One region of the Streptococcus sp. 1643 genome, then DNA from elsewhere that is predicted to be linked to it. Evidence: predicted binding sites of a transcription regulator. Region 1 holds the regulator's gene; each other region holds the start of a gene.

Evidence for each region. The regulator CtsR, encoded in region 1, represses protease genes until heat stress. The targets are predictions, from matches to a motif close to TTGGTCAAAAAAGGTCAAANA.
Region 2: the regulator CtsR is predicted to act here: its motif matches at 3,779-3,799, upstream of FD735_RS06750 (ATP-dependent Clp protease ATP-binding subunit).
Region 3: the regulator CtsR is predicted to act here: its motif matches at 1,368-1,388, upstream of FD735_RS08285 (ATP-dependent Clp protease ATP-binding subunit).
Region 4: the regulator CtsR is predicted to act here: its motif matches at 2,725-2,745, upstream of clpP (ATP-dependent Clp protease proteolytic subunit ClpP).

Annotation. Positions count from the first base shown of each region.
Region 1 covers NZ_CP040231.1:1,830,686-1,836,230, forward strand. The annotation lists gene FD735_RS09445 (ATP-dependent Clp protease ATP-binding subunit) at 1-2,018, opposite strand, end outside; gene FD735_RS09450 (CtsR family transcriptional regulator) at 2,020-2,478, opposite strand; gene FD735_RS09455 (hypothetical protein) at 2,807-3,127, opposite strand; gene FD735_RS09460 (Panacea domain-containing protein) at 3,117-3,578, opposite strand; gene FD735_RS09975 (hypothetical protein) at 3,720-4,070, opposite strand; gene FD735_RS09470 (hypothetical protein) at 4,086-4,376, opposite strand; gene FD735_RS09475 (hypothetical protein) at 4,426-4,638, opposite strand; gene FD735_RS09480 (HNH endonuclease) at 4,907-5,248, opposite strand; gene FD735_RS09485 (hypothetical protein) at 5,430-5,545, opposite strand, start outside.
Region 2 covers NZ_CP040231.1:1,275,398-1,280,942, reverse strand. The annotation lists gene metK (methionine adenosyltransferase) at 1-472, shown strand, start outside; gene FD735_RS06760 (DUF1827 family protein) at 540-839, opposite strand; gene FD735_RS06755 (NUDIX hydrolase) at 898-1,350, opposite strand; gene FD735_RS06750 (ATP-dependent Clp protease ATP-binding subunit) at 1,481-3,739, opposite strand; gene FD735_RS06745 (DUF1797 family protein) at 3,977-4,207, opposite strand; gene FD735_RS06740 (amino acid ABC transporter permease) at 4,399-5,082, shown strand; gene FD735_RS06735 (amino acid ABC transporter ATP-binding protein) at 5,082-5,545, shown strand, end outside.
Region 3 covers NZ_CP040231.1:1,585,960-1,591,504, forward strand. The annotation lists gene FD735_RS08285 (ATP-dependent Clp protease ATP-binding subunit) at 1-1,317, opposite strand, end outside; gene FD735_RS08290 (Spy0128 family protein) at 1,770-5,545, opposite strand, start outside.
Region 4 covers NZ_CP040231.1:1,293,378-1,298,922, reverse strand. The annotation lists gene FD735_RS06865 (DegV family protein) at 1-751, opposite strand, end outside; gene FD735_RS06860 (TetR/AcrR family transcriptional regulator) at 876-1,433, shown strand; gene FD735_RS06855 (cytidine/deoxycytidylate deaminase family protein) at 1,452-1,919, shown strand; gene upp (uracil phosphoribosyltransferase) at 2,008-2,637, shown strand; gene clpP (ATP-dependent Clp protease proteolytic subunit ClpP) at 2,817-3,407, shown strand; gene FD735_RS06835 (YlbG family protein) at 3,486-3,755, shown strand; gene FD735_RS06830 (ABC transporter substrate-binding protein) at 3,844-5,004, shown strand; gene FD735_RS06825 (branched-chain amino acid ABC transporter permease) at 5,124-5,545, shown strand, end outside.

The sequences.
Region 1 (5,545 bases):
TTGTCATCACGAAGAGCCGTCGCACCAAGGTTTGACGTCATGATGATAATGGTATTTGAAAAGTCAACCTTGCGCCCCTTGCTATCTGTCAAGACACCGTCATCCAAGACTTGCAAGAGGACATTAAAGATGTCTGGGTGGGCCTTTTCTACCTCGTCAAAGAGGAGTACGGAGTATGGTTTGTTGCGAACCTTCTCGGTTAACTCCCCACCTTCTTCGTAACCCACATAGCCCGGAGGAGCTCCATTGAGACGGCTGGCTGCGAATTTCTCCATATACTCACTCATATCAAAGCGGATAAGGGCTGATTCGTCATCAAAGAGGACTTCTGCCAGAGCCTTTGCCAATTCGGTCTTACCGACTCCTGTCGGTCCTAGGAACATAAAGGAACCAATCGGACGCTTGTGACTGCGAATACCTGACTGGTTGCGGCGAATCGCACGGCTAATACTTGAAACAGCTTGATCTTGACCGATGACACGTTTGTGCAACTCCGCTTCCAAGTTCAGGTATTTCTTAGCATCAGTCTGAGTCAGTTTTTGGACTGGAATCCCTGACAAGCGACTCAAGGTAGTCAAAATATCGGATTCTGTTACCAAGTCTTTATAGACAGGGACTTCCTGCTCTTTTGCGATTAACTGAGCAGCTTGTTTCCACTTGCCATCCATCAAAGCCTTGTCAGCTGGACTCAAGTCGGATTCGTCTGCTTTCACTTGCTTGGATTTGTTTTGCACTGTTGCTGCTGCTTCATCTAAGAGGTCGATAGCAGAGTCTGGCAAGTGACGACTGGTCAAGTAACGATGCGCCATCTTGACAGCTGTTTCAACGGCTTCATCTGTGATTTGCACACGGTGGTGTTTCTCATAGGTAGCTTTCAAACCTTGCAAAATAGTCATACTGTCAGCTAGACTTGGCTCTTCAATCGTCACTTTTGCAAAACGACGAGAAAGAGCTGCATCTTTTTCGATGTGTTTTTGGTATTCTTCCTGAGTGGTTGCACCAACTGTTCTCAGAGTTCCACGAGCTAAGGCTGGCTTCAAGATATTGGCTGCATCCAGAGTCGAATCAATACCGCTACCAGAACCCATGATGGTGTGGAGTTCATCGATAAAGAGGATCACTTTGCCATCTTCCTCGATATCCTTGATGATGTTGTTCATGCGCTCTTCAAAGTCACCACGAAAACGTGTCCCTGCAACGACATTCATCAAATCAAGCTCTAGAACACGCATCTTTGCCATCTCAGCTGGTACATCCCCACTAGCAATACGCTGGGCAAGTCCAAGTGCTAGAGCTGTTTTCCCGACACCCGCATCACCAACCAAGACAGGATTGTTCTTGGTTTTACGGCTCAAGATTTGAATCATACGTGAGATTTCCTTGTCTCGACCGATAACTGGCTCTAACTTGCCAGAACGCGCTTGCTCCGTCAGGTCATGAGTATAATCCTCTAAGCCGCCACTTTGAGCTTGAGGCATGCCCATCATATTGGCCATGGAATTTTGCTTGTCAGTTACTGTGCGATGGCGTTGACGCAAAGCCTTAAGATCTTCTCTTGTCCAACCTGCACGTTCCTCTAAATTGCGACGAAGAGCAGCAATTCTGACCTGATCTTTCTGGTCTTCATAAGAAAAGCCTGCTCTCTCCAAGATGCGAGTTGCCAAGGCATTGCCGTCATGCAAAATCGCATAGAGGACATGCTCTGTCCCTAGCACCTTTGCGTGGACCACTGAGGCTACATACTCTGCTTCTGCAAAGAGAACCTCCAAACGATGGGAAAAGGGTAATTCCGTAAAAGTTTCATCTTGGCTATAGTCCGTTTCAGTCAGTTCCAACGCAACCTCTTCTAAACGGTCCATCTCATATGGGTAATCATTTAGAGTCGCACCTGCCACACTGTAACTGTGATTAGACATGGCAATCAACAAATGCCATGACTCTAGGTAACGAGCTCCAAAATGGCTCGCAACCATATAGGCACTTTCGATACATTCATTCAATGCTTTTGAATAGTTCATCTTACTTCTCTTTTCTATCTACCTCTTGTAATAGCTGTCGGAGCATATTGGCACGGACAACTGAGGATTCTTCCCCTAGGACACGATCCGTTGCTACTGAAGTTAGCAAGGTCATCTCCTGTTTGGTCATCAAGTCCTGCTCCACCAAAAGCTGGAGAATATCCTCATAGATCTCCTGACTAACTCTCTCACCAATCGAGTAAAGCAAATCGCGGAGCATCTCATGATGATTGGAAAACTCAATCCGCCCTATGCGAATGTAGCCTCCACCACCACGCTTGCTCTCAACCAAGTAACCTCTGCTTTCCGTAAAGCGGGTCTTGATGACATAGTTGATCTGACTAGGTACAACCTGAAAGGTATCTGCCAACTGGCTCCGTTGCAATTCCACGATACCAGACTGGTCTAAAATCGCCTTGATATAGGCTTCGATATGATCTGATGTATTTTTAAATCTCATAGTAAATCAAACTCCTTCTTTGAACCTTGACTATCTTTGACTATACTATCATTTAACACTCTATAAGTCAAATTTTTAGGGCTCAGCCCTTGAAAATACTGACTTTCTTTAAAAACACTTTGGCATTAATTCGCCTTAGTTTTTCTTGAAAGTTCCTAAAAAAGTCCACAAAAAAAGCCCTAAAAAGGGCGTAATATTGACGAGTTCAGCAGGCAAGAATCTAGCACGATCAAACGTGCTTTTTTCATTACCTGGTATTAGATATACCATACCTAGGAAACACTCTCAGTTATTTGAACATAATGAATACTGCTAATCAGGTAAAATTTCACTGCTCTTTATTATTTGAATTAGTCCCAAAAAGATATCCGGTAAGTGAAAAAATAAGTAATTTAATAATTTCTATGAAGTTCTCCCCAACAGGGCTAATCCCACCTTTGTTATTCCATGTTTCAACTGCGTAAACAAAAACAAGCAAAGCTACACACCAGCCTAGTAAATTATGCCCTTTTATCGTATTAAAAACATCTCTTTTAAAATTATTTTGTTTAGTATCATTTTCAATATCATTAGCAAACTGACTAGTAGTATTTTTAGGGATATCTTCTTCTATAGGAATATTATTCGTATTTTCTTTCTTAGCTGGCAATCTGATACTCCTCTTCTGCATATATATCTTCGTCATTTAAATAAATATCTTGACGCTCGTCAGCCTTTGACCATGCTGTTCCAGGCTGATGTGTAAGGAGCGAAAGATATACACCGTCAAGTTGTTTATATTTTTCCCATACTAATTCAAAAGCTCGATCGAAACGAGGATTGTTATTGAATCGGACCGTATTATAAGAACCATCTTCATTAAGATAAAATTCAGTTATTCTATTAGATCTGAATTTTTTAAAAGCTTGATAAACAGATGAGATAACTGGGCCGTATTGCCATACTTCAAATCTATTCTCAAACAATTTTAAACCGTTTTCTTGTAGATATACCTTGTATAAGATATATATCAATTTTTGTAATTTCATTGGAGAAATATCAATCTTTTCTTTTTTTGCTCTATCTAAGAATGTATTTGCCACATCTAAAGCAGTAATCATATTTATCCCTCCCTTACTTACAAAATATCTTTTTATATACTCATTATAGCACAATTATTAATAGATAACACGTTTTTTTAAGCTCCTTTTATAACACCATAAAAGCCCCTAGTTTCTTTTCTAAGGGCCTTTATTTCGTCATTAGTTTTTATCTTTATATATCAGTAATGCTCCTTCTCGATAACTACGAGCAAAATCTAGTAAGATTTCACTGTTGAGACGGTCATACTCTGTTTTATCAATATCCAGTAAGCTATATAGTTCTTTTAAAGTATGCTTTTGTTTTTGGGAAACAATAAATAAATTATAAAATATACCACGTTTCTTTTCGTCTAGGCCACTACTATAAGAGTCTATCATTTTGACAATCTCGATAGCTTTGGTTTCAAATGCGCCTGGAGTATCTCTAAGATTGGCTAACTTCTTCAGCGACTTGTAACTTTTCAAAAAATGATATGCTCTTTTTGCTGTTTCTGTGTTGTCTACGTCCATTTCATACTACCCAACTCATTGAAAAAATTCTCTCCAGAAAGGATTTTCACTATCAAAAATTCTAACTTCTTCTTCCGTCATATTGTGGGGATAATCAAGAAATAAGTTATAAATTTTTTGCTGATCAAAACTGAACAACAGCTCTCCTCTAACATCTATCTTATCAATCCACCAAATTTTTGATTCTTCATTATTTTTGTAAAAATCACTGTATCCTTCAATATTAGACTCTGAAATAAAAACTTTAGCCATTCCATCGGATGAACTTGGTTTATCGCATTCCGTTAAGTCGTTATTTAACATCATTCAGGCTCTTTCTATCATCTTAGTCAAATAATGTGACCATATTTTTATTTTACGATACTTGTGGAAAAACTTCATCCCATATATCCACTAAACTTTTACCATCAAAAACTTTAGCTTCCATAGCTTCATCAATCGTATTAAACTGCTGACCTTCATAATCATAACCAACTACACAAACGCTAGATAAGAAACAAGCACCTCGGCCATTAACATTAAATTCAAGATCGGTCTCTAAATATTTTTTAATTTCATCTTTTTTCATACATAATTACCACACCTCGATTATATCATTTTTTATATTTCTAAGCCCTAACATTTTATTTCATTATTACTTAATTCTGTGATTTGGCGCGAGAAAAAATGTACAGTGACGGCGTGAAGCTCTTGAGCGCCTAGAGGGAGGGGGATACCCCCCTATACTTTAGCTAGGACTTACTTCACACATATCTGTTATTTTTTTCAAGATTTAAGTATTCAAAATTATTTTTGACATTTTTAAAAAATAATATAATTTTTCTTTTTTGCCTTCTTCAAGCTCTGTACTTTGTCCAGTCTCTAGATTGTGGCAGGTTGCGATTGCCTACAACAGTAGCATTGGCTGACCTATCGTCAGCATATAACTTATCAGACTTCTGTCTGTTGCATTGCCAGTGCGCTAGCTGTAGGTTGTTGATGTCTGATGGATGACCGTTTCGATTGATTGGAATAATGTGATCGATAACTGGTGACAAAGGATGTGGATACTTCAATGACTTATCCACTGGTAGTCCACAAATCCCACAAGTATTTCTGGTCTTTAGAATAATCTTTTTATTCTTTTCAAAAGCGACTCTGTGAGGACCACTCCGGTCCGGTCTATCCTGGGGGGGTATTCATCTAGGGAGGGGGTCCTTTCTTTTTAGGGGAGGGGATCCTTTCTTTTTAGGGGAGGGGATTGGTATTCTCAAATATACCCCCTCGGTATCTTTCAAAACAGGGGTGTTTTTAGTGCACCCACCCCCCTACTCTCAGCTGTGAGTTTCTTATACATTTATATTTCTATTGAAGATTGTATTATTTTTTATTGTAGTTTAAAATCAATTTATACGCTTCAAACTCCTTAAAGCAATTCATTGCATCACGAAGATTTTCGCCTCTGATTTCGTAGGAATGAAAATTAAATCCTGTAG
Region 2 (5,545 bases), 560 kb from region 1:
TGGTCGTTTTGTAATCGGTGGACCTCAAGGGGACTCAGGTTTGACTGGTCGTAAGATTATCGTGGATACCTATGGTGGCTACTCTCGCCATGGTGGTGGTGCCTTCTCTGGTAAAGATGCGACGAAGGTGGACCGTTCAGCCTCTTATGCAGCTCGCTACATTGCCAAGAACATCGTTGCAGCAGGTCTTGCTAAGAAGGCAGAAGTGCAATTGGCCTACGCTATCGGTGTTGCGCAGCCTGTTTCTGTCCGTATCGATACTTTTGGTACTGGAACGGTAGCTGAAAGCAAGCTTGAAAAAGCAGCGCGTCAAATCTTTGACCTTCGCCCTGCAGGAATTATCCAAATGCTGGATCTCAAACGTCCAATTTACCGTCAAACAGCGGCTTATGGACACATGGGACGTACAGATATTGACCTTCCTTGGGAACGTTTGGACAAGGTAGACGCTTTGAAAGAAGCTGTGAAATAAAACTAAAAGATTGGTAGAAACTACCAATCTTTTTTTGCAAAAGAAAACCAGCTTTTGGCTGGTCTTCTTATTTTATAGGGATTGAAATCTCAATCAATTTATCAGAATAAAGCGTCTTGATATTGGCTTCATCAATGCTTTCCTTGTCGATTTTACGTTTTAAGAAGAAGTCTTGGATAGTTTCGATTTCAGGTTCACGAATAGCACGGTGTTTGTTGGAAATGAGGATTTCATAGTGAAGCGGGGCTTGTGTGAAAACTACATCTGTGTTTCCAGCAGAATAGACCTCGACAAGAGTTGCGTCTGTGCTTTCTAATTGGCTTTTAACAAGTTGCGAGTGTGAGTTTGTCGTATTGATAAGCTTCATAACAGTTCCTCCGATTTTCTAACTCTATTATAGCACTTTTTGGATAAAATCGTGTATTTTAGTCAATTTTATGCTGGATTTTCCAAGCTTCTATTCCCCATTTATGGCTACCACGTTTGAGTTTTTCAATTGCTTCATCAACAGGAAACCAAGTAATATGATTAAAATCTTCTAATGGTTTTTGTACTTTTTGGAAAGAAGTAGCTTCATAGAGATAAGCTGGGTTGTAGTAGTAGGTATCACGGTGGCGAGAGTAGAAATATTCATCAGCTTGCCCATAATAGGTTCCAATCTCAGCTGTAAAGCCAAGTTCTTCGATTAGTTCTCTCTTCAGTGCTTCTTGATGATCTTCGCCTGCTTCAATTTCTCCACCTGGCAAGAACCAAGCACCATTGGGAGCTTGAACTAAGACAATTTGTTTTTTTTCTGCATCCGGAATAACTGCGTACACACCATAGCGGGGCTGGTAGGTTACATTCTCTTTTTTAACGCCAAAAGTTGGGTTTGCCATTGCATTTTCCTCATTCTCTAGTATCTTTATTATTATCATAATGGACGAGGGGCAAGCTGTCAAGGTTTTGAATTTATTTTAGTAAAAAAAGTGCAGAAAATGATAGACTTTCTGCACTTGTTAGATAGATTTATTCTTCTATTTCAGAAGCAATCTCTTCTGTTTTCTCAGTTTTTTTGGCAGATTTGATTTGAATATTACCATTACTTGTCATAACTGCCTTGAGGGTTTTCTCACTTGGATTTTCAAGGTAGAAGTCAGTGATGGCATCCTCGATATAGTCTTGAATGGTGCGGCGGAGTGGGCGCGCCCCCATTTTTGGATCATAACCTAGGTCAACCAACTTTTCCTTGACTTTGTCAGTCACATCGAGGTGGATATTGTTGCTAGAGAGGCGTTTGTTGACATCCGCTAGCATGAGTTCGACGATTTGGAGAAGGTTGTCCTTGCTGAGAGGTTTAAATTCGATGATGCCGTCAAAACGGTTCATAAACTCAGGACTAAAGAAGTTACCAAGTTCACCAAGAACAGAATTAGTACGTCCTTCACGAGCAGCTCCAAACCCAACACTGGCTTCGGCCTTTCCAGTACCCGCATTTGAGGTCATGATAATGATAGCATCCTTAAAGCTAACTGTACGTCCTTGCCCATCAGTCAAACGACCATCGTCCAAGACTTGAAGGAACATGTGCATCACATCTGGATGGGCTTTCTCGACTTCATCGAGAAGGATGAGAGAATATGGATTGCGACGAACTTTTTCCGTTAACTGACCAGCTTCATCATAGCCGACATAACCTGGAGGGGCTCCGACCAATTTAGCCACACTGTGTTTTTCCATGTATTCACTCATATCAAAGCGAATCATGCTATCAGCTGAACCAAAAAGTTCAATGGCTAGTTGTTTGGAAAGTTCTGTCTTACCGACACCAGTTGGTCCGACAAAGAGGAAGCTTCCGATTGGCCGGTTAGGAGTTCCAAGTCCAACACGATTACGACGGATGGCCTTGGCAATCTTATCGACAGCTTCATCTTGACCAATGACATGAGCTTTGAGGTCGTCTGCTAGATGGATAAGCTGAGACTGTTCTTTTTCTTTGAGTTCTCCAACAGGGATATTGGTTTTTTGCTCAATGATATGTTCGATGGTTTTCTCGCTAATGATTGGAGTATCCTGATCGGTCACCTTGTTCTTTTGCATTTCTTTGTACTTGGCAATCTGATCGCGGAAATAAGCAGCCTTTTCAAAGTCTTCCTCTCGTGTAGCTTGCGCCTTGAGATTTTCAGCTTCTATTAAACGCTGATCAATCACTTTAGGATCAACAAAGTTCAGTGTCAGATTCATCTTAGAACCAGCTTCATCCAACAGGTCAATAGCCTTGTCTGGCAAGAAGCGATCTTGGATATAGCGGTTGGAAAGATTTGCAGCAGCTTCGATAGCAGCATCAGTATACTTGACGTGATGGTAGTCTTCGTATTTCTTTTGAACCCCTTTAAGGATGATAATGGTTTCTTCGACAGTTGGTTCATCTACCTTGACAGGTTGCATACGGCGCTCTAGGGCGGCATCTTTTTCAATGATGCGGTATTCATTGAGAGTAGTGGCTCCGACCAGTTGCAATTCACCACGGGCAAGGGCAGGTTTGAGGATATTGCCAGCATCCATATTGCCATCGCCTGCTGACCCTGCACCAACAATTTCATGGATTTCGTCGATAAAGAGGATGATGTCCTCGCGTTTGCGAATTTCTTCCATGAGCTTTTGCATTCGTTCTTCAAATTGGCCTCGAATCCCTGTTCCTTGGACTAGACTGACCACATCCAGACGGATGACCTGCTTGCCTTGGAGTTTATGGGGAACATCGCCATCAACAATCTTCTGAGCTAGACCTTCAACAACGGCTGTTTTACCAACACCTGGTTCTCCGATAAGGACAGGGTTGTTCTTGGTTCGACGGTTGAGGATTTCGATAACGCGGATAATCTCCTCATCTCGACCAATAACAGGGTCAATATCTCCCCGACGAGCAATCTCAGTAATATTGATACCATATTCCTCTAAGAGTCCTCTTTCTTGGCTAGGAGGTGTTTGAAGTGGGCCGCGGTTTTGAGGCCCATAACCACCGCTTCCTCCGTATCCCCCACCAGATTGAGTTGGAGGGACGTTATTAGAAGAAGGTTTGAAATTGTTCAAATCATTGAAAAAGTCGCCGAAGGGATCAAAGTCATGATTATTTAAGTCAGTCATTCCTTTAAAGAGGGTATTATTTGGATCTGTTTTGATAATTTTATAGCAATTTTGACAGAGATCAATTTGCTTTTGCTGTCCATTGATATTGGTATACAGATGAATTGTTGAGTCGTTAATTTTACAGTTTTGACAGAGCATACATCTACCTCATTTCATTCTTATTCTTGGTCTAAGAAAAAGGTCAAGAATAGTCAAAGTTTTATACTCTCATTATAGCATGATTAAGGTGTAAAGCAAGTAAAAAGATTGGGAAGTGGTCGTTTTTAAAAGAAGGATTTATGGAGAATCCAGCGACATTGAAGGTAAGAAAAAATCCCATTTGTGGTGACAAAAAGGATTCTCATTCATCGGGCCTTTCTGCCCGTTGTTTTTATATTAGTAAAGGAGTTCGTAGATCTCCATTGCAATCAAATCAATGCTATCAAAGGTATAAGTTTCACGAGCTTCTACATCGCGAAGGGTGAAGAGCGATCCGTTTTCTTCGTCATGGCTGTATGCAACTTCTGCGACAACAACACCTTCACGTTCAAAATTACGTTTTAGATTTCCACCATCTTTTGTCATTGCTTCTAGGCGGTTAATGATTCTAACCAAATGTGATTCCATTTTGATTCTCCTCCATTTCTTATCGTTTCTATTTTACCATAAACAAGAGGTAGTTGACTAGAAAAAAACTGTGATTTCTCTCTATTTCTCTATTCTATCAAGTTAATTGGTAAAATTAGAGAAAAAGGATTGAATTTTAATTCAATTCATGTTATAATCATACAATCCAATACATAGAAAGTTGATTGAATATGAATTTTTCTTTTTTACCAAAGTATTTACCGTATTTTAACTATGGTGCTCTGATTACCGTATTGATTTCTATCCTTGTTGTCTGCTTAGGGACCATTATAGGTGTGTTACTGGCCTTTGCTCAGCGATTACGCTTTAAACCGCTCGTCTGGTTTGCGAATGTCTATGTTTGGATCTTCCGTGGTACTCCGATGATGGTTCAAATAATGATTGCCTTTGCTCTTATGCATATCAATGCTCCGACTATTCAAGTGGGAATTTTAGGAGTTGATCTTTCTCGTTTGATTCCTGGTATTCTGATTATTTCTATGAACAGTGGTGCTTACGTTTCAGAAACTGTTCGTGCGGGGATCAATGCGGTTCCTAAAGGGCAGTTAGAGGCAGCTTATTCCTTAGGTATTCGTCCCAAAAATGCCATGCGTTATGTCATTTTGCCACAAGCTATCAAAAATATTCTTCCAGCTCTGGGAAATGAATTTATCACCATTATCAAGGATAGTTCCCTCTTGTCTGCGATTGGGGTGATGGAGTTGTGGAATGGTGCAACGACTGTAGCGACAACAACTTATTTACCGTTGACTCCCCTTTTATTTGCAGCCTTTTACTATTTGATTATGACCTCTGTTTTGACAGTGGCATTGAAAGCGTTTGAAAAACATATTGGACAAGGAGACAAAAAATAATGACAGAAACCTTGATTAAAATTGAAGAACTACATAAGTCTTTTGGGAAAAATGAAGTTTTAAAAGGTATCAACCTTGAGATTAAACGAGGAGAAGTTGTGGTCATTATCGGTCCGTCAGGGAGCGGGAAATCAACTTTCCTTCGTTCTATGAATCTCCTTGAAGAAGCAAGTAAAGGTAAGGTTATCTTTGAAGGAGTTGATATCACTGATAAGAAAAATGACCTTTTTGCTATGCGTGAAAAGATGGGCATGGTATTCCAACAATTCAACCTCTTTCCCAATATGACAGTGATGGAAAATATCACTTTGTCACCAATTAAAACCAAAGGTGAAAGCAAGGAAGTTGCTGAGAAAAGAGCACAGGAACTGTTAGAAAAAGTTGGTTTGCCAGATAAGGCAACGTCCTATCCACAGAGTTTGTCAGGTGGTCAGCAACAACGGATTGCCATTGCACGTGGACT
Region 3 (5,545 bases), 240 kb from region 1:
ATCAAAACCAGCACGGTTACGACGGATAGCACGAGCTACAGCTTCAACTGCCTTGTCTTGACCGATTACCTTGTGTTCCAAGCGATGAGCCATATCTTTCAAACGTTCGATATCTGACGCTCCCATTTGAGATACCGGAATACCAGTCATACGTTCCACAGATTCAGCCACATCGTTGATGCTTGCAGTCACTTTCATGTCTTCTGTGTGGTTTTCGACTTTTTTCTCTAATTCTGCAATACGTGTTTTAGCATTGAGAGCTGCTTCAAAGTCTTCTGCCTCAACTGCTTTTTCTTGCTTGTCTTTTTCTGCCTCAATTTCCCGTTCAACAGCATGAACATCTGTTACAGGATGTTGAGCTGCCAAGTGAGCAGCCGTTACGTCCACAAGATCAATAGCCTTATCTGGCAAGCTACGTTGAGGAATGTATTGGATAGAATAATCCACTGCTGCTTTTAAGACTTCGTCTGGCAAGATGACATTGTGGTGTTGTTGATAGAGGTCACGAATCCCTTGAAGGATTTTAAAGGTATCCTCTGCTGAAGGAGCATTGACCTTGACTTCGTTGAAACGACGAGCAAGAGCTGCATTTTTCAAGATGGTGTTACGGTATTCGTCTTGAGTTGTCGCTCCAATAACGGTCAATTCACCACGAGAGAGAGCTGGCTTGAGAATGTCCGCAAGCCCTTTAGAACCACTGTCTCCTCCGATTGAGCCAGCGCCAAGGATTTGGTGAATTTCATCAAAGAAGAGGATAATATTCCCTGCTTCTTTTACTTCATTGACTAGATTTTGAACGTTTTCTTCAAAGCTACCACGGTATTGAGTTCCAGCCTCAAGACCTGAGATATCAATAGAAATAATTTCCTTGTTCTTGATGGCAGCCGGAACATCTCCATTCACAATCGCTTGTGCTAGACCTTCGACAACGGCTGTCTTACCAACACCTGCATCTCCAACTAGAACAGGATTATTTTTCGTACGACGTGAGAGGATTTCAGATGTTTCTTGAATTTCCTTGTTTCGTCCGATTACAGGATCCAGCTTGCCCTCACGAGCTTCCGCTGTCAAGTTGCGACCTAGTTTAGCAAGGACACCGTCTTGTTTCATACCTGAAGCGTGTTGTTGCATTTGTGCATCAGATTCTGCATTACCTGGCAATTGACCAGTTGCACGATAGTGAGCAAATTCCTCAGGTGTCACTTCACGTCCATTAATCAAGTAGCGACGATTTTCAGAACTATACCCTCGCATACCTCCCATCAATTGGTTAAATAAATCATCCATGTTGTTAAAGTTATTAAAGTTGTTGTTCATATTCTTTACCTCGTTTATTCTTAATTATATGCGATCTCTGATATTGACTATCTTTGACCTTTGTTTTAAAAATTTTAGACTAGCTAACTAGCTACCCTACGTATAATTTCTGGTTTTTCTTTCTTAAATAAGCCTTTTATCATCTTCTTTTCAAAATCTGTTAGATTTAACATAGGCCTCACCCCTTTCTAGGGTATCTATCATACATTTTCAAGAAATAGGATCATTGAAAATGAAGTTTTCTAAGGAATTCATTTTCCTTATGTTCCTACTATATCACATTGGTCAGTAAAAGTCAATAGTTTTTTGACCAAATTTGACTATTTTTTAAAAAATTTTTTGAAGTACAAAAAAAGCCCCTAGAAAACGAATTTTCTAGAGACTTTCTCTATCAAGTTTAAGAGAGAAGAAATATTCTCACTTACCAAGTTTCATGTTTCTCCTACGAAAGCCTAAGCTTTACGTTTTACGAAGAATACCAATCCGCTCAATGCCAATACTACAAATCCAATTGCAGAAAGGATAGAGGTTGCTTCACCTGTGTTTGGAAGTTCAGCTTGACCTTTTTCCTCAGTTACTGGAGGTGTTGGTTGTGGATCTGGCGTTGGCGCTGGATCTGGCGTTGGTGCTGGATCTGGCGTTGGTGCTGGATCTGGCGTTGGTGCTGGATCTGGCGTTGGCGCTGGATCTGGCGTTGGTGCTGGATCTGGCGTTGGCGCTGGATCTGGCGTTGGTGCTGGATCTGGCGTTGGTGCTGGATCTGGCGTTGGCGCTGGATCTGGCGTTGGCGCTGGATCTGGCGTTGGCGCTGGATCTGGCGTTGGTGCTGGATCTGGCGTTGGCGCTGGATCTGGCGTTGGTTTTGGATCTGGCGTTGGCGCTGGATCTGGCGTTGGTTTTGGATCTGGCGTTGGCGCTGGATCTGGCGTGTAGACGTTCTTAAAGACACTACCTGCTGGATATTCAACAGTTGCCTTCAAGGCATTTGTTGCTGCATCTTTGGTTACTGTTACCACTGCAGTCTTTTCTGTATCGTAAGTAATACCAGCTGCTCCGGCATTCACTTCTTTTACAGTATAAGTATGAACACCTTCTGCATCATAGTTGATTACATTAAACGTTACTTTTCCAGCTTGGTTTGTTTTTGTATCCAGTTTGTTTGTATCTTCATACAATTCAAATTGGAATTCACCATCAACCAAAGCACGACCAGTCAATTCTTTCGTAAACTCAAGTGTTTCTGATGTAGCTGTTGGAGCCGGTGGAACTGGTGCTGTATAAATATTTGTGAAGACACGTTCTGCATCCGCATCTTTTACAGTCGCAACCAATTGACCTTGACCGTTATCTGCTACAGTTACTTTAACTGTGTAAGATTCAGTTGAGTAAGTCACACCTGACTCTGTTCCTGCTTTTTCAGTGATAGTGTAAGTGTGCTCGCCTGCTTCTGTGTAGTTGACGTTGAAGACAACTTCGCCTGAAGCAGCGTTCTTAGCAGTAGCTACAACTTTATCTGTATCTTTTTCTTTCAATTCGAAAGTATAAGCATCAGCTACAAGTTCTTTACCTGTAATCTTCTTAGTTGCTTTGATTGTCGCATCTGTTGAAGCGGCTTTATAAGTGTTAGTGAAGACACGTTCTGCATCCGGATTTTCTACAGTCGCAACCAATTGACCTTGACCGTTATCTACTACATTCACTTTAACTGTGTAAGATTCAGTTGAGTAAGTCACACCTGACTCTGTTCCTGCTTTTTCAGTGATAGTGTAAGTGTGCTCGCCTGCTTCTGTGTAGTTGACGTTGAAGACAACTTCGCCTGAAGCAGCGTTCTTAGCAGTAGCTACAACCTTATCTGTATCTTTTTCTTTCAATTCGAAAGTATAAGCATCAGCTACAAGTTCTTTACCTGTAATCTTCTTAGTTGCTTTGATTGTCGCATCTGTTGAAGCGGCTTTATAAGTGTTAGTGAAGACACGTTCTGCTTCATCTACAGTCGCAACCAATTGACCTTGACCGTTATCTACTACATTCACTTTAACTGTGTAAGATTCAGTTGAGTAAGTCACACCTGACTCTGTTCCTGCTTTTTCAGTGATAGTGTAAGTGTGCTCGCCTGCTTCTGTGTAGTTGACGTTGAAGACAACTTCGCCTGAAGCAGTGTTCTTAGCAGTAGCTACAACCTTATCTGTATCTTTTTCTTTCAATTCGAAAGTATAAGCATCAGCTACAAGTTCTTTACCTGTAATCTTCTTAGTTGCTTTGATTGTCGCATCTGTTGAAGCGGCTTTATAAGTGTTAGTGAAGACACGTTCTGCTTCATCTACAGTCGCAACCAATTGACCTTGACCGTTATCTACTACATTCACTTTAACTGTGTAAGATTCAGTTGAGTAAGTCACACCTGACTCTGTTCCTGCTTTTTCAGTGATAGTGTAAGTGTGCTCGCCTGCTTCTGTGTAGTTGACGTTGAAGACAACTTCGCCTGAAGCAGTGTTCTTAGCAGTAGCTACAACTTTATCTGTATCTTTTTCTTTCAATTCGAAAGTATAAGCATCAGCTACAAGTTCTTTACCTGTAATCTTCTTAGTTGCTTTGATTGTCGCATCTGTTGAAGCGGCTTTATAAGTGTTAGTGAAGACACGTTCTGCTTCATCTACAGTCGCAACCAATTGACCTTGACCGTTATCTACTACATTCACTTTAACTGTGTAAGATTCAGTTGAGTAAGTCACACCTGACTCTGTTCCTGCTTTTTCAGTGATAGTGTAAGTGTGCTCGCCTGCTTCTGTGTAGTTGACGTTGAAGACAACTTCGCCTGAAGCAGCGTTCTTAGCAGTAGCTACAACTTTATCTGTATCTTTTTCTTTCAATTCGAAAGTATAAGCATCAGCTACAAGTTCTTTACCTGTAATCTTCTTAGTTGCTTTGATTGTCGCATCTGTTGAAGCGGCTTTATAAGTGTTGGTGAAAGTTGGTTCTGCTGAAGTGACAGAAGCTGTCAATACTCCACCTTGGAATGCTGCTGTTACAGTAACTTCCTTACCTTCTTCATCAAATGTAATACCAGAAGCTGCTGCTGAAGTATCTTCTTTGATGACGTAGCGGTAAGTTCCCGCACCTTTTACTTCAATGTTCTCGAAGGTAATCGTTCCATCAGCTTTTGATTTCGCTGTGGCTACTGGAGTCTTCAAGTTCTCTGCTGTATATAGGTTAAAGGTAAACTCATCCGCTTTTGGAAGTTTATCTGTACGACCTTCTACCACTTTCTTAGCTGTTACATTGAACACAGCTGGAACAGGTTCGTCCTTAAGGTTGATCGTAGAACCTGCTGCTCCGAGTTTGACTGTGTACTCTTTTTCATCTAGCTTATAGCCTGATGGAGCAGTCTTCTCTTTGATCTTGAACGTTTTACCTTCCCATTTCTGATCATAAGTTTTAGTAAGCCCTACTCCTTTTTCATTCGTAGTCACTTCTGTTGTTTCACTTGCATCATCTGCTGCTGTCACAGTATAAACTGCTCCTTGAACAGGTGTAAGAGTGAACGCGTCTGTCTTATTAATCTTAATTTGGTAGGCTGTAGATGCTACAATTGTACCAGAAATCAAAGATGTTGCTTCCGCTTTCATGCTAAGCGCACCTGGGCGACTTGTATTTTGTGCAAGTTTTGTTCCGTCTGCAAGAGACAAAGCTACGATATTTGCTACTTTCGTACCATCATTTGGAGTGGTAGTACTATATGTAACGAAGTAAGAAGTCGTTCCATCTTTGATTGTAACATCAAATGATGTATAGTTTGAGTTCCAAGCAACTGTATAGTCAGTACCTTCAACCATCAATTGTGCCCCATCAGGAACAGCAGAAGTACCGCCTGTAATATCAGCCTTGTAAATCTTCAAGCTTTCTGGAATGTATTGAGCTGGTGTGTAGGATGTGTCATCATTTGGAATTGTGTCATGAAGCACAATGTTTTGTCCAAAATCTTGTTTTTCTGTGTTCACACGTACACGCCAGTTTGATTGCTCGTTACCTGAGCTTACTGAACCGATAGCTGCTAGTTTTGGAGAGTTCCAGCTTTCACGGGAAGCTTGTCCACCAGCTTTCGCATAGTTCTCAGTACCAACTTTAGGACCCGTGATTGTCTTAGACGTATAGGTATGAGTTACCTCTTGCTTCATAGAAGAAGAATTAAAGCTAATTGGTGTCTTAGTCTGGTCTGTTAGGAAGCGGA
Region 4 (5,545 bases), 540 kb from region 1:
AGGTTTCCAGCAAGCGTTCTGACAATTGCTGACAGAATTTATCATTGCTGCGATGAGCCATGACGATACGGCCACCAGCGTAGCCAGCCTTGATGAGTTCTTCATAGGCTGCTTGAAGGGATTTTTTGGGTCCACGCGCTTTTTGGAGTAGTTCTAAGGTTCCAGTTTCACTTGCTTCCCCAACCATACGGATGTTGAGGAGGCCAACGACTGTACCGATAAGCTTACTCAAACGGCCATTTTTTACCAAGTTATCGACCTTAGCAAGGACAAAAAGCAACTTCGTTTTTTCTTGGTAGGCTGTAATAGCTTCAACAATTTCCTCATAAGAAAGTCCTTGATCAATCAAGCTATTGATTTTCTCGACAATCAAGTCAACCTCACCACCTGCAGACAATGTATCGATCACATGAATCTGAGTGTCAGGGTGTTCTTCAAGATAGATATTCTTAGCGAGCTGTGCACTATTATGACTACCTGAAAGAGTTCCAGTGATGGTAACGACAAAGATATGCTTAGCACCTTCAAATGCACGCAGGTAATCATCAGGGCTAGGACAGGCTGATTTTGAAGCCTCAGAAGTCGCATACATGGTTTCCATCATGTGGTCAATGTCAAGATTGGCATCATCGATAAAGACCTGATCAGCTACTTGAATGGTTAAAGGAACACTCACAAATTCAGTATCAATAGCAGGAGTTGCTAGTTGACGATAATCACAACCAGAGTCAGCTACAATCTTCCAAGTCATAGAAATTCTCCATCTTTGTCACTTATACATTGACAAAGGTTCTGTCTTTTTTTACAATTATATCATGAAAGCCCTTGAAACAAAAGTACCACCTCTCTGTTGTCACAAGTAGAAAGAAATTGTTATGTCTGAACGTAAAATATCTGAAAAATCTCTTGAAAATCTCAGAAAATCAAATCAAGAATCCAATTTTTTAACCAGAGAAGCAATCGAGACGGCTCTTTTGCAACTTCTAGAGAAAAAAGACTTGACCAAGATCAGCATTTCGGAGCTGGTCAAACGGGCGGGCGTCTCTCGTGCTGCCTTCTATCGTAACTATGATTCCAAAGAAGAGATTTTGGAAAGTGTTTTTAAACGCAGTGTCCATAACATTATGGAACAGCTCAGTCATTACGATGTCAAAACCGACCTTTATCTAGTCTGGGTTCACCTTTTCCGCGCAGCCAAGAAAGAAGCCAAGGTTATTCAACTTGCTCTGGACTACCACTTGGAAAAGATTTTCGTCCAAGCCATGCAGGAATTTTTGGAAAAATACCACGGAAAATCAAAAGGGGTCAGTAGCTACCTTCATTCCTTTTGGAGTTCTGCCATCGTATCGGTTCTGCTCAAATGGATCAAGGATGGCATGAAGGTTCCAGCTGAAAAGATTGCCGATTTACGCTTGCCATTTTTCAAAAAATAGAGGAAAAGGAGAAGACTTATGACAGAAAAAAGACTGGCTTGGGATGAGTACTTTGCAGCCCAGGCTTTACTGATTGCCAATCGTTCGACCTGCAAACGTGCCAAGGTGGGAGCTATCCTCGTTAAGGACAATAAAGTCATTTCAACAGGCTACAATGGTTCTGTATCGGGAACGGAGCACTGTATCGACCACGAATGTCTAGTCATTGAAGGACACTGTGTCCGAACCCTTCACGCCGAGGTTAATGCCATCTTGCAAGGAGCTGAACGAGGGGTTCCAAGAGGATTTACAGCCTATGTGACCCATTTCCCTTGTCTGAACTGCACCAAACAACTGCTACAAGTTGGTTGTAAGCGCGTGGTTTATATCAACCAGTACCGAATGGATGACTATGCCCAGTACCTTTATCAAGAAAAAGGCACCGAGTTGACCCATTTACCATTAGAGACTGTTCAGACAGCTCTTCAAGAGGCAGATTTGATTTAAAAATTAATTAAAATAAATGGTTTAGACAGCTTTTTAAACCGTTTTTTGATATAATAAGAAGAATAAATTGAAAGAAGGAACTCAGAAAATGGGAAAAATTGAAGTCATTAATCATCCACTCATTCAACACAAATTGTCAATCTTGCGTCGTACAGACACTTCTACAAAAGCTTTTCGTGAACTAGTAGACGAGATTGCAATGTTGATGGGATATGAAGTACTTCGTGATCTTCCACTTGAAGACGTGGAAATCGAAACACCTATCACAAAGACCGTTCAAAAACAATTGGCTGGGAAAAAATTGGCGATTGTCCCAATCTTGCGCGCAGGTATCGGGATGGTAGATGGCCTCTTGAGCTTGGTTCCAGCAGCCAAAGTTGGTCATATCGGTATGTACCGTGATGAAGAAACCCTTCAACCAGTTGAATACTTGGTGAAATTGCCTGAGGACATTGACCGACGTCAAATCTTTGTAGTGGACCCAATGTTGGCAACAGGTGGCTCAGCAATCTTGGCAGTAGATTCCCTTAAAAAACGTGGCGCTTCAAATATCAAGTTTGTCTGCCTAGTATCTGCTCCAGAAGGAGTGAAAGCTCTTCAAGAAGCACACCCAGATGTAGAAATCTTTACAGCAGCCTTAGATGAACACTTGAACGAACACGGTTATATCGTTCCAGGTCTTGGAGATGCTGGAGACCGCTTGTTCGGTACTAAATAAAATCCCAAAGTAAATAGTGAAACTAGAAGTTCGTTTTTGACTTGAAAGGAGGTTGAGTTTTTGTTTCTGTTTAGAGAATAGAGCAAAAATTTGACCTTTTTTGACCAAAAAGATATAATAGTTCTGTATTGAGTCGTAAGACTAAGAAAATTCAACATAAAACATAAAAGGAGAAATGAATGATTCCTGTAGTTATTGAACAAACAAGCCGTGGAGAACGTTCCTATGATATTTACTCTCGTCTTCTGAAAGACCGCATCATCATGCTAACAGGTCCAGTTGAAGACAACATGGCCAACTCTGTTATCGCCCAATTACTTTTCTTGGATGCCCAAGACAGCACAAAAGATATTTACCTTTATGTCAATACACCTGGGGGCTCTGTTTCAGCTGGTTTGGCAATCGTTGATACCATGAACTTTATCAAAGCGGATGTCCAAACTATCGTTATGGGGATGGCTGCATCCATGGGGACTGTCATTGCATCAAGTGGCGCAAAAGGCAAACGTTTCATGCTTCCAAATGCAGAGTACATGATTCACCAACCAATGGGTGGTACAGGTGGCGGTACCCAACAAACCGATATGGCAATCGCTGCAGAGCACTTGCTTAAAACTCGTAAGACTTTGGAGCAAATCCTTGCAGATAACTCTGGTAAATCAGTCGAGCAAATTCATGCAGATGCGGAACGTGATTACTGGATGAGTGCCCAAGAAACACTTGAATATGGCTTTATCGATGAAATCATGGCCAACAATTCTTTAAGCTAAGCAACCTAGAAAGCAAACTCGACGGAGTTTGCTTTTTTTGGTATAATAGGGGAAGATTTCTTAGAAAGAGGATCCCTCATGTTTGAAAAAACAAATCGATCAGGATTAATCATCTATCTCTACTATAATCGAGACGCAAAAAAACTTCAGGAATACGGTGATATCTGTTACCATTCCAAAAAACATCGTTACTTACAGCTCTATGTTCCAACTGAGGAGCTAGATGACTTAGTTGAGAGATTAGGTAAGGAAAGATATATCAAGAAAATTAGACGTTGCCATATTCAAGAGCTAGAAACTCCTTTCGTTGGCAATCTCTATCGTAACGAAGAAAACGTTATCATTTAAAAAATTAAATAAATGTATTGACAATTTTCTGATAATTCGGTATATTCTTAACATACTATTTTTTGGAACAACTATAAGGAGATTAAAAATGAAGAAAAAATTTGCCCTATCTTTTGTGGCTCTTGCTAGTGTGGCTCTTCTTGCTGCCTGTGGAGAGGTCAAGTCAGGAGCGTCAAACACAACTGGAAATCCAGTAGACGAAAAAACAATTAAAATCGGTTTTAACTTTGAAGAGACAGGTGCTGTGGCAGCTTATGGTACAGCTGAACAAAAAGGTGCCCAACTTGCTGTAGACGAAATCAACGCTGCAGGTGGAATTGATGGAAAACAAATCGAAGTTGTAGACAAAGACAACAAGTCAGAAACTGCTGAAGCAGCTTCTGTTACAACAAACCTTGTTACCCAATCAAAAGTAGCAGCTATTGTAGGACCTGCGACATCTGGTGCAACTGCTGCAGCTGTAGCTAACGCTACTAAAGCTGGAGTGCCATTGATTTCACCAAGTGCTACTCAAGACGGTTTGACTAAAGGTCAAGATTACCTATTTATCGGAACATTCCAAGATAGCTTCCAAGGGAAGATTATTTCTAATTATGTAACAAACAAATTGAATGCTAAGAAGGTTGTTCTTTATACTGACAACGCTAGTGACTATGCAAAAGGTATTGCTAAATCTTTCCGCGAAGCTTACAAGGGTGAGATTGTAGCAGATGAAACGTTTGTAGCAGGCGATACTGACTTCCAAGCAGCCCTTACTAAAATGAAAGACAAAGAGTTTGACGCTATCGTTGTTCCAGGTTACTACACAGAAGCAGGTAAAATTGTAAACCAAGCTCGTGGTATGGGAATTGATAAACCAATCATTGGTGGTGATGGATTTAACGGTGAAGAATTTGTTCAACAAGCAACTGCTGAAAGAGCATCAAACATTTACTTCATCTCAGGATTCTCAACTACTGTTGATGTTTCTGCAAAAGCTAAAACTTTCCTTGAAGCATACCGTGCTAAATACAATGAAGAGCCTTCAACATTCTCAGCTTTAGCCTATGACTCAGTTTACCTAGTAGCAAATGCTGCAAAAGGTGCTAAAAACTCAGGTGAAATCAAGGACAACCTTGCTAAAACCAAAGATTTTGAAGGTGTAACTGGTCAAACAAGCTTTGATGCTGACCACAATACAGTGAAAACTGCTTACATGATGACCATGAACAATGGTAAAGTTGAAGAAGCAGAAGTTGTAAAACCATAACATTAGAATAGTAATTGAAATGGGGAATGAGCCTTTGACTCACTCCCTGTTTCGGTGTTTATGAACTTGTGAAAATAATGAAATTTTCTAAAAAATAACGATAGAAAAGAGTGAATGCTATGCTCCAACAACTTGTGAATGGTCTAATTCTGGGTAGTGTTTATGCACTTTTAGCTCTGGGTTATACCATGGTTTATGGAATTATCAAACTCATCAACTTCGCCCATGGCGATATTTACATGATGGGTGCCTTTATTGGTTACTTTTTGATTAATTCTTTCCAAATGGATTTCTTTTTAGCTTTAATTATTTCAATGGCTGGAACTGCACTACTTGGTGTTGTGATTGAATTTCTTGCTTACCGTCCTTTGCGACACTCTACACGTATTGCTGTATTAATTACTGCCATCGGAGTCTCTTTCCTACTGGAATACGGAATGGTTTATCTAGTAGGTGCCAATACTCGTGCCTTCCCTCAAGCAATTGAAACAGTCCGCTTTGACTTGGGACCAATTAGTTTGACTAATGTTCAATTGATGAT